One region of the Pseudidiomarina tainanensis genome, then DNA from elsewhere that is predicted to be linked to it. Evidence: predicted binding sites of a transcription regulator. Region 1 holds the regulator's gene; each other region holds the start of a gene.
What was found. Region 1 encodes NrdR, which represses ribonucleotide reductase genes. Its sites were predicted from a motif close to AAACACNANATNTNGTGTTT; they were not measured.

Region 2: a site for NrdR is predicted at 2,554-2,573, ahead of nrdA (class 1a ribonucleoside-diphosphate reductase subunit alpha). Genes of this name have one in related genera too.
Region 3: a site for NrdR is predicted at 2,186-2,205, ahead of nrdG (anaerobic ribonucleoside-triphosphate reductase activating protein). Genes of this name have one in related genera too.

The regions. Positions count from the first base shown of each region.
Region 1 covers NZ_FOYU01000001.1:844,138-848,405, reverse strand. Annotated here, with positions in the region: gene ettA (energy-dependent translational throttle protein EttA) at 1-767, opposite strand, end outside; gene glyA (serine hydroxymethyltransferase) at 915-2,171, shown strand; gene nrdR (transcriptional regulator NrdR) at 2,191-2,640, shown strand; gene ribD (bifunctional diaminohydroxyphosphoribosylaminopyrimidine deaminase/5-amino-6-(5-phosphoribosylamino)uracil reductase RibD) at 2,633-3,748, shown strand; gene ribBA (bifunctional 3,4-dihydroxy-2-butanone-4-phosphate synthase/GTP cyclohydrolase II) at 3,745-4,268, shown strand, end outside.
Region 2 covers NZ_FOYU01000001.1:439,258-443,525, forward strand. Annotated here, with positions in the region: gene nrdB (class Ia ribonucleoside-diphosphate reductase subunit beta) at 1-135, opposite strand, end outside; gene nrdA (class 1a ribonucleoside-diphosphate reductase subunit alpha) at 173-2,512, opposite strand; gene BM292_RS02115 (HAD family hydrolase) at 2,891-3,565, opposite strand; gene ubiG (bifunctional 2-polyprenyl-6-hydroxyphenol methylase/3-demethylubiquinol 3-O-methyltransferase UbiG) at 3,544-4,254, opposite strand.
Region 3 covers NZ_FOYU01000002.1:314,738-319,005, forward strand. Annotated here, with positions in the region: gene nrdD (anaerobic ribonucleoside-triphosphate reductase) at 1-1,666, opposite strand, end outside; gene nrdG (anaerobic ribonucleoside-triphosphate reductase activating protein) at 1,700-2,152, opposite strand; gene BM292_RS08350 (nitric-oxide reductase large subunit) at 2,555-4,268, shown strand, end outside.

The sequences.
Region 1 (4,268 bases):
TCCAGACGTTTCTCTTTCTGCTCAAGCCAAGATGAATAGTTGCCTTCCCAAGGAATACCGTAACCACGGTCAAGCTCAAGAATCCAACCGGCAACGTTGTCGAGGAAGTAACGGTCGTGGGTAATCGCTACAACAGTACCTTCGTAGTCATGCAAGAAGCGCTCTAACCAAGCCACCGATTCAGCATCCAAGTGGTTGGTTGGTTCGTCAAGTAACAGCATGTCTGGCTTACTGAGTAACAAGCGACAAATGGCAACTCGGCGACGTTCACCACCTGAGAGTACTTTGATTTTAGTATCCCACGGCGGCAGACGGAGTGAATCGGCCGCACGCTCGAGCATGTTATCGATATTGTGTCCGTCTTTGGCTTGAATAATCGCTTCAAGTTGACCTTGTTTTTTCGCCAACGCATCAAAGTCGGCATCTTCTTCCGCATAGGCCGCATAAACTTGATCGAGCTCAGCCAATGCGTTTTTCACATCAGCAACGGCTTCTTCAACCGTTTCGCGAACTGTTTTGTCTTCATCGAGTTGCGGTTCTTGCGGCAGGTAACCAATTTGAATACCAGCCAGTGGACGTGCTTCACCTTCGTATTCTTTGTCGACGCCAGCCATAATGCGCAATAACGTTGATTTACCCGCACCGTTTAAACCGAGTACACCAATTTTCGCGCCAGGGAAAAACGAGAGTGAAATGTCTTTTAAAATCGTCTTTTTCGGCGGGACGACTTTACTGACCCGCGACATGGAATAAATGTATTGTGCCATAACAGCATGCGTTCCTTTTTGAGGCGATATATTTAAGCAAAAATCGTAATTGTTTATTTTAACCCTTAAGTTGGCGCTAACCCAAGTATATTGGTAAACTAGGCACCACTTATTTTCGTTTGACAGTTTGTGAAGTCAGGAGCCCCGATGTTAAAACATGAAATGAATATTGCCGATTACGATGCAGATTTATGGCAGGCAATGACTGGCGAAGTTCAACGCCAAGAAGAGCACATTGAATTAATCGCTTCAGAAAACTACACCAGCCCGCGTGTACTTGAAGCGCAGGGCTCACAGCTGACCAACAAGTATGCTGAAGGTTATCCACACAAGCGCTACTACGGTGGTTGTGAATATGTCGATATGGTGGAAGACCTCGCGATTGAACGAGCGAAAAAGCTGTTCGGTGCAAAGTACGCGAACGTACAACCGCATGCTGGTTCACAAGCCAACTCAGCCGTATTTTTGGCGTTGCTAAACGCTGGCGATACAGTGCTGGGTATGAGCTTGGCGCATGGCGGCCATTTAACTCACGGTTCACACGTTAACTTCTCTGGTAAATTGTACAACGCAGTACAGTATGGTCTGGATGAAACAACGGGTGAAATTAACTATGCAGAAGTGCGTGAATTAGCGCTTGAGCACAAGCCAAAAATGATTGTGGCTGGTTTCTCGGCCTATTCAGGTGTTGTTGATTGGTCTAAATTCCGCGAAATTGCTGATGAAGTTGGTGCCTATTTGTTAGTCGATATGGCTCACGTTGCAGGCTTGGTTGCTGCTGGTTTATATCCAAACCCAGTGCCTTTTGCTGATGTGGTGACGACTACTACGCACAAAACACTTGCCGGCCCACGTAGCGGTTTGATTTTGTCAGGTAAAGACGACGAAGATCTGCACAAAAAACTCAATGGTGGTGTATTCCCTGGTAGCCAAGGCGGCCCACTTTGCCATGTTATCGCGGCTAAAGCGGTGGCGTTCAAAGAAGCCATGGAGCCAGAGTTTAAAGCTTACCAACAACAAGTTTTAGACAACGCCAATGCGATGGTTAAAGTCATGCAAGAGCGTGGCTACAAAATCGTTTCAGGCGGCACTAAGAACCACTTGTTCTTGGTTGACCTTATCGATAAAGATATTACTGGTAAAGACGCTGACGCAGCATTAGGTCGCGCGTACATTACCGTGAACAAAAACTCGGTTCCGAATGACCCACGTTCACCGTTTGTGACCTCTGGTTTGCGTTTAGGTACCCCAGCGATTACTCGTCGTGGCTTTAAGCAAGCAGAAGCAGAGCAGGTCGCCAACTGGATTTGTGACGTACTTGATAATATGTCTGATGAGAGTGTTATCGAACGGGTTCGTGAACAAGTTAAGGCATTGTGTAAACAGTTTCCTGTTTATAAATAATTAGCGAGGGAACACGCCGATGCATTGTCCTTTTTGTGGCACACAAGATACCAAAGTGATTGATTCGCGATTGGTTGCGGACGGCGCCTCTGTGCGTCGTCGGCGCGAGTGTACCGAGTGTAAAGAGCGTTTCACTACGTTTGAAACAGCCGAATTAATTATGCCTCGCGTGATTAAATCGGACGGTACTCGCGAGCCATTTAATGAGGACAAGTTGCGCAACGGGCTACTGCGCGCTCTAGAAAAGCGTCCAGTTAGTTTAGAGGCGATGGAACAAGCAATTCAGAACGTCAAATCATCGCTACGGGCAACTGGGGAGCGTGAAATTACCAGTCAAGTGATTGGTGGTTTGGTGATGGAAAACCTGAAAGCTCTCGATAAAGTTGCCTATATCCGATTTGCCTCGGTGTACCGAGCTTTTGACGATATTCGTGAGTTTGGCGAGGAGATTGCTCGTCTCAATGACTGATCCGCTCGCTTGTCATCAACGTTATATGCAACGCGCCCTTGAGCTTGCCGCTCAAGGGCGTTTTTCCACTGCACCAAACCCGATGGTTGGCTGTGTGATCGTTGCCGATGATCGAATTGTTGGCGAAGGTTGGCATCAACGTGCTGGTGAACCGCACGCCGAAGTGCATGCCTTGCGCGAAGCAGGTGCAGCAGCGAAGGGTGCTACTGCATACGTGACGTTGGAGCCTTGTAGTCATTTTGGTCGCACGCCGCCTTGTGCAGATGCGTTAATCAAAGCTGAAGTTGCCGCTGTTGTGGTGGCGATGAAAGATCCAAATCCGTTAGTAAGCGGTGAGGGCATCGAACGGCTTCGCGCTCATGGTATTGAGGTGATTGTTGGCGTGCTTGAGCAACAAGCGTTAGGGCTTAATTGCGGATTTGTGGCACGGATGCAACGCCAACGTCCTTGGCTACGGTTGAAAATGGCAGCCAGCTTAGATGGCCGCACGGCGCTCGCGAATGGTGAAAGTCAGTGGATAACTAGTACCGATGCGCGGCGCGATGTACATCGCTGGCGCGCCCAAAGTAGCGCGATATTGAGTACCGCGCGAACGGTGCTGGCAGATAATGCGGTGTTGACCGCTCGTCATCCGCAAACCGTGATTCAGCCAACACGGGTGATTATAGACTCTCATGGCTTGTTAACCGGCAACGAAACGCTGTTTCAAGAATTAGGCCCGGTGATTGTGGTCCATGCACCCGATACGGCTGTTGAACGCAATTGGCCGGCGCACGTTGAATGCATCACAGTTACACGCAACGAAACACAACATATCGATTTAGTAGAGCTGATGCACGCTTTAGCAGCGCGCCACATCAATTCAGTATGGACTGAGTGCGGTGCTCAGCTTGCAGGTGCTTTGCTCAACGCTGAGTTAGTGGATGAAGTGGTGGTGTATTTAGCGCCCAAACTTGTTGGCGCCAGTGGTCTTGGACTTTTGAATTTACCGGCATTTTCTCACATGAGCCAAGTGCCAGAATTAACCTTTAAAGATGTTCGTCAGGTTGCGGAAGATCTTCGGATTATTGCAGTTCCGCGCCGGGTGAGAGGAGACTTAACGTCGTGACTCGATTAAATAGTGCAGCAGAAATCATTGAAGATATTCGTCAAGGTAAAATGGTTATCTTGATGGACGATGAAGATCGTGAAAACGAAGGTGATTTAATTCTAGCTGCAGAGTGTGTCACGCCGACCGCGATTAACTTTATGGCGCGCTACGGCCGTGGCCTTATCTGTTTAACGCTAACCGAAGAACGTTGTAAGCAATTGCGCTTGCCACTCATGGTGGACCAAAATAACTCACCTTATGCAACCAACTTTACGGTTTCAATTGAAGCTGCGGAGGGCGTAACCACCGGTATTTCAGCTGCCGATCGCGCTCGCACCGTACAAGCCGCTGTAGCAAAAGATGCGCAACCGACTGATTTGGTGATGCCGGGTCACATTTTCCCACTGAAAGCGAAATCAGGTGGTGTATTAAACCGCGCTGGCCATACGGAAGCCGGTTGCGATTTGGCGCGATTAGCTGGCTTTGAACCAGCCGCTGTGATTGTCGAAATTCTGAATGAAGACGGCACCATGGCGCG
Region 2 (4,268 bases), 400 kb from region 1:
GATTTGTTTCTCGATGAGCTTTTCAAAAATACTATGTTTTTGTTGGTCATAACGCGCTACGTTGACCGAGTTACCGAAAAACATCGGTTCGTGTAGCGGGTTAATCTGATTTTTATTAAACGTCGAATAACTCATAGTTTAGCGCACCTTAATTGTTGGCCGTACCACGTTATTAAATTTTGCAAGCACCACCGGCACAATCATCGTCTTCTTCAACGACCGCCACAGTTGCTTGTTGATTTTCTTCTTCACGTGTTTTGGCTTCAACTTTATCGCGGAGATCCACCTGGTTGTCAGATGCACCGTCACGCGTGTTGTGGTAATACAATGTTTTGACACCAAGTTTGTAGGCATACAGCAAGTCTTGTAGCAATTGCTTCATAGGTACTTTGCCGGCTTCGAACTTGTTCGGGTCGTAATTGGTATTCGCTGAAATCGTCTGATCGACAAATTTCTGCATAATACCAACCAGCTCTAAATAACCTTTGTTACTTGGAATCTGCCACAGAAGTTCATACGCTTGCTTCAAGGTCTCGTACTCTGGAACAACCTGTTTGGTAATCCCGTCTTTCGATGCTTTGACGCTGATATGTCCGCGTGGCGGCTCAATACCATTGGTTGCATTTGAGATTTGCGACGACGTCTCAGATGGCATCAATGCTGACAAGGTTGAGTTACGCATGCCGTACTTCATAACATCTTCGCGCAGGCTATCCCAATCGTAATGCAATGGTTCGCTACAAACGGTATCGAGATCTTTCTTATAGGTATCAATCGGCATGATGCCTTTTGAGTATGTTGTTTCGTTAAACTTCGGACACGCACCCATTTCTTTCGCCAGGTTCATCGAGGCCTTCATGAGGTAGTACTGAATTGCCTCGAAAGTACGGTGCGTTAGGCCATTGGCCGAGCCATCAGAATAGCGCACGCCATTTTTCGCTAAGTAATATGCGTAGTTGATTACACCGATACCTAAGGTACGGCGCCCCATGGTGGCATTACGCGCTGCCGGCACTGGATATTCTTGGTAGTCGAGGAGGCTATCAAGCGCGCGCACGGCTAATTCAGCCATCTCTTCCAAGTCGTCCAGTGATTTGATCGCGCCTAAGTTAAAGGCGGACAGCGTGCATAGGGCAATTTCACCTTCTTCATCGTTCACGTGCGCCAACGGTTTCGTTGGCAGCGCGATTTCCAGACACAAGTTGCTCTGGCGAATCGGCGCCACTTTCGGATCAAATGGGCTATGGGTGTTGCAATGGTCAACGTTTTGCAAATAAATACGGCCAGTGCTGGCACGCTCTTGCATAAACAGACTAAACAATTCGATTGCTTTGATGCGCTTCTTACGAATTGATTCATCGGCTTCATACTGTTTGTATAAACGCTCAAATTCGTCTTGATCAGCAAAGAATGCATCGTATAAACCAGGTACGTCAGACGGGCTAAATAATGTGATGTAGTCGTCTTTAATCAAACGCTGATACATAACTCGGTTAAATTGCACGCCATAATCGAGGTGGCGTACACGGTTCTCTTCAACACCTCGGTTGTTCTTAAGCACCAACAAGCTCTCTACTTCTAAATGCCAAAGCGGATAGAAGAGGGTAGCTGCGCCGCCACGAACGCCACCTTGCGAACAGCTTTTTACAGCTGTTTGGAAGTATTTATAGAACGGGATACAACCGGTGTGGAACGCTTCACCGCCGCGAATTGGGCTACCGAGTGCACGAATACGACCTGCATTGATACCAATACCAGCGCGTTGCGATACGTATTTCACAATAGCGCTTGCGGTTGCGTTGATAGAATCGAGGCTGTCACCTGCTTCAATTAATACGCACGAACTAAACTGACGCGTTGGCGTACGCACGCCCGCCATAATTGGCGTTGGTAGCGAGATTTTGAACTGTGACGTCGCATCGTAGAAGCGTTTGACATAATCTAATCGTGTATCTTTCGGATAGTTGGCAAATAAACAAGCCGCTACCAGAACATATAAAAATTGAGCACTTTCATAGATGTCGCCGGTAACACGGTTCTGAACGAGATACTTACCTTCCAGTTGTTTTACTGCAGCATACGAGAAGTTCAAATCACGTGAATGATCAATAAAATCATTCATTTGTTCGAACTCTTCTTTGCTGTAATCGGTTAACAAGTGCTTATCGTAACGACCTGACTCAACCATTTTGGTGACTTGATCATACAAATGCGGTGGCTCGAACTGCCCGTATGCCAACTTGCGCAAATGGAAAATCGCTAAGCGAGCGGCCATGTACTGATAATCAGGCGCTTCTTCAGAGATTAAGTCCGCTGCAGCTTTAATAATGGTTTCATGAATGTCTTCAGTTTTAATGCCATCATAAAACTGAATGTGTGATTTGATCTCAACTTGTGACACTGAAACGTCGTTCAGGCCTTCGGCGGCCCAGCTAATAACGCGGTGGATTTTGTCCAAGTTCAAAGGTTCACGTTCGCCGCTACGCTTAGTTACGAAGAGCTGTTGATTCATGAGGCGCATCCATAGTCATTGTTGTTATGTGTTTTTTATGTAGCCACAAGATATGGTGCAACAGGACGTCGCTCGTGCGTTTTTTACACAATATCTTGGGTTAGCTGAATGACCTGTATCCTAGCACTTATCGTACGCTGATCAAGTGAATTTACGGTGAAAAAATGGCGAGAATTGCATGGCGAAGTAGGAGCTTTCGCTAAAACGCTTGCCAATAAAGCGACTTAGGAAAATCAAGCCAGAAAAAAAATTTTCTTATTATTTTTTTGTCTGTTAAATGCAATGTTCAGATAACAAATTTATAAGCCACGTTTAACAAGGCTTTTACAAGATCTTGATGGGTGAGTCGGCTCACCCACAAGATGTAGTGTTAAACAATTAATTTGACCACAATCGGACTAATTCTAGCGGGTGGGTAATTTGCGCATTTGCGCCCCAACTTTGGATGTTATCATTGGTGCTGATGTAACCATATTCGGCCAGCACAGTGAACATGTTAGCGCGCCGACCAGCTTCTATATCACGTTCGGCATCTCCCACATACCAGCAGTGCTGGGCTTCAATACCAAGATGGCTTGCAGCATGCAGCAACGGCGCAGGATCAGGCTTTGCTACCGGCAGCGTATCGCCACTGACTACCACCTCAATTGTCGCCAACTGTGGGTAGTGCGGCACTAACTGTTGCGTCAGTGCTTGTGGTTTGTTCGTGACAATTGCCACCGCGATGTGTTGCTGATGCAATTGCTCGAGCAAGCCTGCAACGCCATCAAATAATTGCGTGTGTACGGCAATTTGGGCGGCATAGGCATCTAAAAAAGCGCTGCGTAGTTCATCGCTACGTTGCTCAAACTCATCACCGTAGGCGTAGCGTAACAGCCCAGCAGATCCATGCGACGCTAGCGGCGTGTATTCTGCAGGACTGACTAAGGGACGCTGCTCGGCGGCAAGTACCGTATTCAAGGCCGCGCCGAGATCTGGCGCGGTATCTAACAAGGTCCCGTCGAGATCAAACAAGACCGCTTGCGGTGGTGCTAACTTGGCTTGTGTAGACATACGATGTAATTCACATCCACATTCGAATTATCAAGATAAAAACCACGCCACGGTAAATAGTGCATACCGGTCATGGCTTGCGCGTCAAGGCCTGCTGCATCAGTCATGCGCAGTAGTTCGGCTGGCTGAATAAATTTTTGATGCTGGTGTGTTCCTTTTGGCACCCAGCCCAATACATATTCAGCGGCAACAATACCTAATAGCCATGATTTGACGTTTCGGTTTAACGTGGAGAAAAATACATAACCACCTGGCTTCACAGCATTGGCAGCGGCTTGGACAATGGCGCCGGGATCAGGCACGTGTTCAAGCATTTCTAAACAAGTGACCACGTCGAATTGCGCTGCGTGCTCCTGCGCAAATTGCTCAGCGGGAATACACTGATAATCAATTGAAAGTTGGCTTTCAAGGGCATGCAGACGCGCAACTTGCAGCGATTGTTCTGCCATGTCGATACCAGTAACTGTTGCACCAGCTTTTGCTAAACCTTCAGCCAAGAGGCCGCCGCCACAGCCAATGTCTAAAATCTTTTGTCCAAAGACACCGTCGCAGTGACGCAAAATATAATCAAGGCGCAACGGATTAATGAGGTGAAGTGGTTTAAATTCACCTTCGGGGTCCCACCAACGGGAGGCAATGGCGCTAAATTTTTCAATTTCTGCTGGATCTACATTCGAATTTGCGGTCATAGGGCTTCTGCTAC
Region 3 (4,268 bases), on a different contig from region 1:
AGCCACATGATGAACACTCACATAACGTCCGTTTGTCGATGTGCTCGCACTCATTACAGATGGTAATTTTGACGTTGATGCAGAAGTAGTTGCAACCGGTGGTAGCGGCAATATTGAGCATCGATAAATAACCGTCTTCCGTTAGTTTTTCATCGAGGTTCAAGTGTAGCGCAGAGCCACCATCTAAGAACTCAATCAACTCATTGCCGTGCATCACGAATTTATCCAGTGAATTGGTTTGCTCATCTTCCACCACATAGAAGTAGGAGTTGTAGCAATCACGCGGGACAAAGTAGCCGTCTTCACGGTCCCACTTCGCATTTTTCACGCCAAGATTCTCAGCTGGGACAAACTCGGTGTTGAACATGTAACCGTATTCTTGCTTCGCCCGTTTGTTGGCATCGTAAATCACTTTCAAATGACGCTGCACGAATTCAATGTATTCGCGGTTATTACTGGCCACTAAACCTTGTGACTCGGCCGCTTCGACCATGCCATTGATGCCAATGGTTAAGAACTGTTTGTCCAGCGAGATAAAGCCCGCGTCATATACGGTGAGCAAGCCTGCAGCTTTGTACTCTTCCATGATGCGACGGTACGCCACTTGGTATTTATGAATTTTTTCAATTTCGGTATTGAGGTCACGGCCGTCTTGCACTAAGCGGTTCATATTGATGGTAATTACATTAATCGAGCCAGTGGCAACGCCGCCTGCCCCCAGGGTATAGCTAAAAGTGTTGTCGGCAATCTCACTGCGCAAACGGCAGCATGAAGCAAGAGAGTCAGCGTTTGGCGATAAGTAGACAAAGAACGAGTTACCGTCGGCAAGCTCATGTGCAATATGACGGGCAAATTGTTGGTCTTTGCATTGGCCATTGTCAGTTAACATGGCCACGGTCACCACAGGGAACGTCAGAATCGTTTTCTTGCGCTCTTCGTTAAACCAATGCAAGAAGAAGTCTTGCAGTTTGCTGACAGATTCCCAACTGCTTTTGCTAAAATCAGGGAACACGAAGTCACCGAACATACTGTCAAAGTAGTGTTGGTCGTACACAGAAATATTCCAGAATACACTTTGATAACCGCGTGCCGCCGCCGGCTGGTTCAACGCGTAAACCACATGTTGTAGGTGATTTTCGATTTCGTGACGGTGAGTTTCTAGGTAATTATCCCCGTAGTCGCGGCGCGCAAAATGGTCGAAGTACGCCAAAAATTCAACCGTCGCAACGGCGCCAGCAAACTGTGAACTCACCGCAAAAACGAAATTGACAAAGGTACCGCAGAAGCTTTCGAGATGCTTCGGAGCTTTTGATTCTCCGCCTAGCTTCGTCAAACCATCGCGTAAAAACGGATACATGGTGACCGACACACAGTACGGCTTCAAACTGGTTTCGTCATGGACGTAAATTTCGTGATCTTCAATTTGACGAATATATTCTTGGGCGAGATCAGCGCCGAACAACTCACCAATTTTCGAGCTCACTTGTTTGCGGTTTACTTGCACGAAAAAGTCCTTCATCAATTCCGCTTCAAGGGTCGCAATATTTTTCTGGGTAACGTTCGCATTGGCATCCATTTTTGAACCATCCGCAGCATTTTGGGCAGCCAAATACTGCTTGATGAAATCCATTTTCGCGTCAACTTGTTCTGGGTGTAAGCGCAGCATTGTTCTTCTCCATGTTTTTATTGATGTATCCGGTTACGTCGTGATAAACCGGCAATTCAGTAGTTGTTGATTGCGTAAGTCATAAAACTTCTGGTTGGTGGTGGGGCTATCTAAACCACCTAGCTCAGCAATCCACGGCCCCGTTTTGAGGTAGGTCAATTGTTGTTTAAGCGCCAGCGACACATCGTCATAACCGGTGTATAAACAAGTTTTGAGACCGGCATCTCGGCTTAATTTAAGCAATTCAATCAATGCTTCTGGCTGCCATTCACCGCCGAGAAACAAAACGCAGGTAATCAGGTTGCGATACTGTGCCAAACGCGCCGCGAAGTAGTCGGTAGTGAGCGCCTCGCCACTACCTACTGGCCAACTGTCGACGCTGTGGCACCCTTTGCATCCCACTGGACAGCCGGTGATGGTATAGGCAAGGGAAACCTCTCCAGGAACCTCCTGAAATACCACCTGTTCAGCACTGTATCGCAACATGAAATACCTATATATTGTGTAAGGCTATTATTAAATAACTATATATTGTGTTTCAGCATAGTCTCGGCGCACAATGCTGCTTTGATCCAGATCAATAAAAACTACCTCCAATGGGTATACCCCAAACATTCCTTTAATTTACCTCTTTAGCTCAATTTCTAATGGACGAAGGCTTTGCCATTCTATACGCGGGTAATTTCTACCGACGCGGTTGAAATGACCGCTGACGAATTGGGTTGATTTAACCCAGTAGATTTGAATAACCGTGCTATTTCAGTGAGATAAAACTTGGCACGGGGCTTGCTAGACAATCGACGTGTGCGCAACCCATTCGTAACACAGCGCAAACGTGATTAAAGGGAGAATCAACAATGCAACAACATCAACAGCCGGAGGTGCCACATGGCCGGTTATAAAAAATTATGGTGGATACTGATTGCCATTTTGGCAATTACCTTTGGTGTCCTCGGTTATTTCGGTAAAGAAGTTTACCGTGTCGCTCCGCCTATTCCGGATCAAGTGGTGACCGAATCGGGTCAAGTACTGATGACGGAAGAGACGATCCTTGATGGTCAAACTGCTTGGCAGTCGGTCGGTGGTATGCAATTGGGCTCAATTTGGGGTCATGGCGCCTATCAAGCACCGGACTGGACAGCTGACTGGTTGCACCGCGAATTGTTAGCCTGGTTAGAAATATCTGCGCAAAACCAATATGGTCAAAGCTATGAAAGCTTAACTGCGGCACAACAGAACGCGCTGCAGTTTGAGTTGAAACAAACCTATCGTAACCCACAATACAATGCGGCAACCGATACGCTGACCGTTGATGCGGTGCGAGCTGAAGCCATTGCACAAACCGCTGAATACTACAGCCGTTTGTTCAGCGATGACTTGTCACTGCGTAGTACCCGTGAAAGCTATGCCATGAAAGAAAACACATTACCAAGCGCAGAGCGTCGCGAAGTAATGACTCAGTTTTTCTTCTGGACTGCGTGGGCAGCGGCAACCGAGCGTCCTGATAGTGACGTCACTTATACCAACAACTGGCCACACGAGCCGTTAATTGATAACAAACCAAGTGCAGAAAATATCATTTGGTCTTTGGTTTCAATTATCTTATTGATCGCCGGTGTTGGTGGCTTGATTTGGGCTTGGGCGTTCTTGCGTGACCATGACGAAGAAGAGCCTGAAGCACCGAAAAAAGATCCAATTAGCTTGGTTAACTTAACACCGTCACAAAAAGCACTGGGTAAATACCTGTTCTTGGTCATGGCGCTGTTTATTGTGCAAATTTTCCTCGGTGGTTTCACCGCCCACTATACCGTTGAAGGCCAAGAGTTCTATGGCATCAACGTATCGCAGTGGTTCCCATACTCACTGGTACGTACCTGGCACATTCAGGCCGCACTATTCTGGATTGCAACTGGCTTTTTGGCTGCAGGTTTGTTCCTTGCTCCGATTATCAACGGTGGCAAAGATCCGAAATACCAAAAACTCGGTGTCGATATCTTGTTCTGGGCATTGGTTGTGGTTGTCGCTGGTTCATTCATCGGTAACTACTTAGCTATCGCGCAAATCATGCCTGAAAACCTTAACTTCTGGTTGGGTCACCAAGGCTATGAGTACGTCGACTTAGGCCGTCTCTGGCAGATTGGTAAGTTCACCGGTATCGTGTTCTGGTTAGGTTTAATGTTGCGTGGTGTTGTCGGCGCCTTCAAACAGCCTGGTGACAAAAACTTACTGGCGCTATTAACTGCTTCAGTGGTTGCGATTGGCTTGTTCTACGGCGCTGGTTTCTTCTACGGCGAGCGTACTCACATTTCAATCATGGAATACTGGCGCTGGTGGATTGTTCACCTGTGGGTAGAAGGCTTCTTCGAAGTATTTGCAACCGCAGCGTTAGCATTCATCTTCCATAGCATGGGCTTAGTGTCACGTCGTATGGCTACTGCCGCTTCATTGGCTTCAGCATCATTGTTCATGTTAGGTGGCGTACCAGGTACTTTCCACCACTTGTACTTCTCAGGTACAACAACTCCAATTATGGCTGTCGGCGCGACTTTCTCAGCGCTTGAAGTTGTACCATTGGTTGTACTTGGTTACGAAGCTTGGGAAA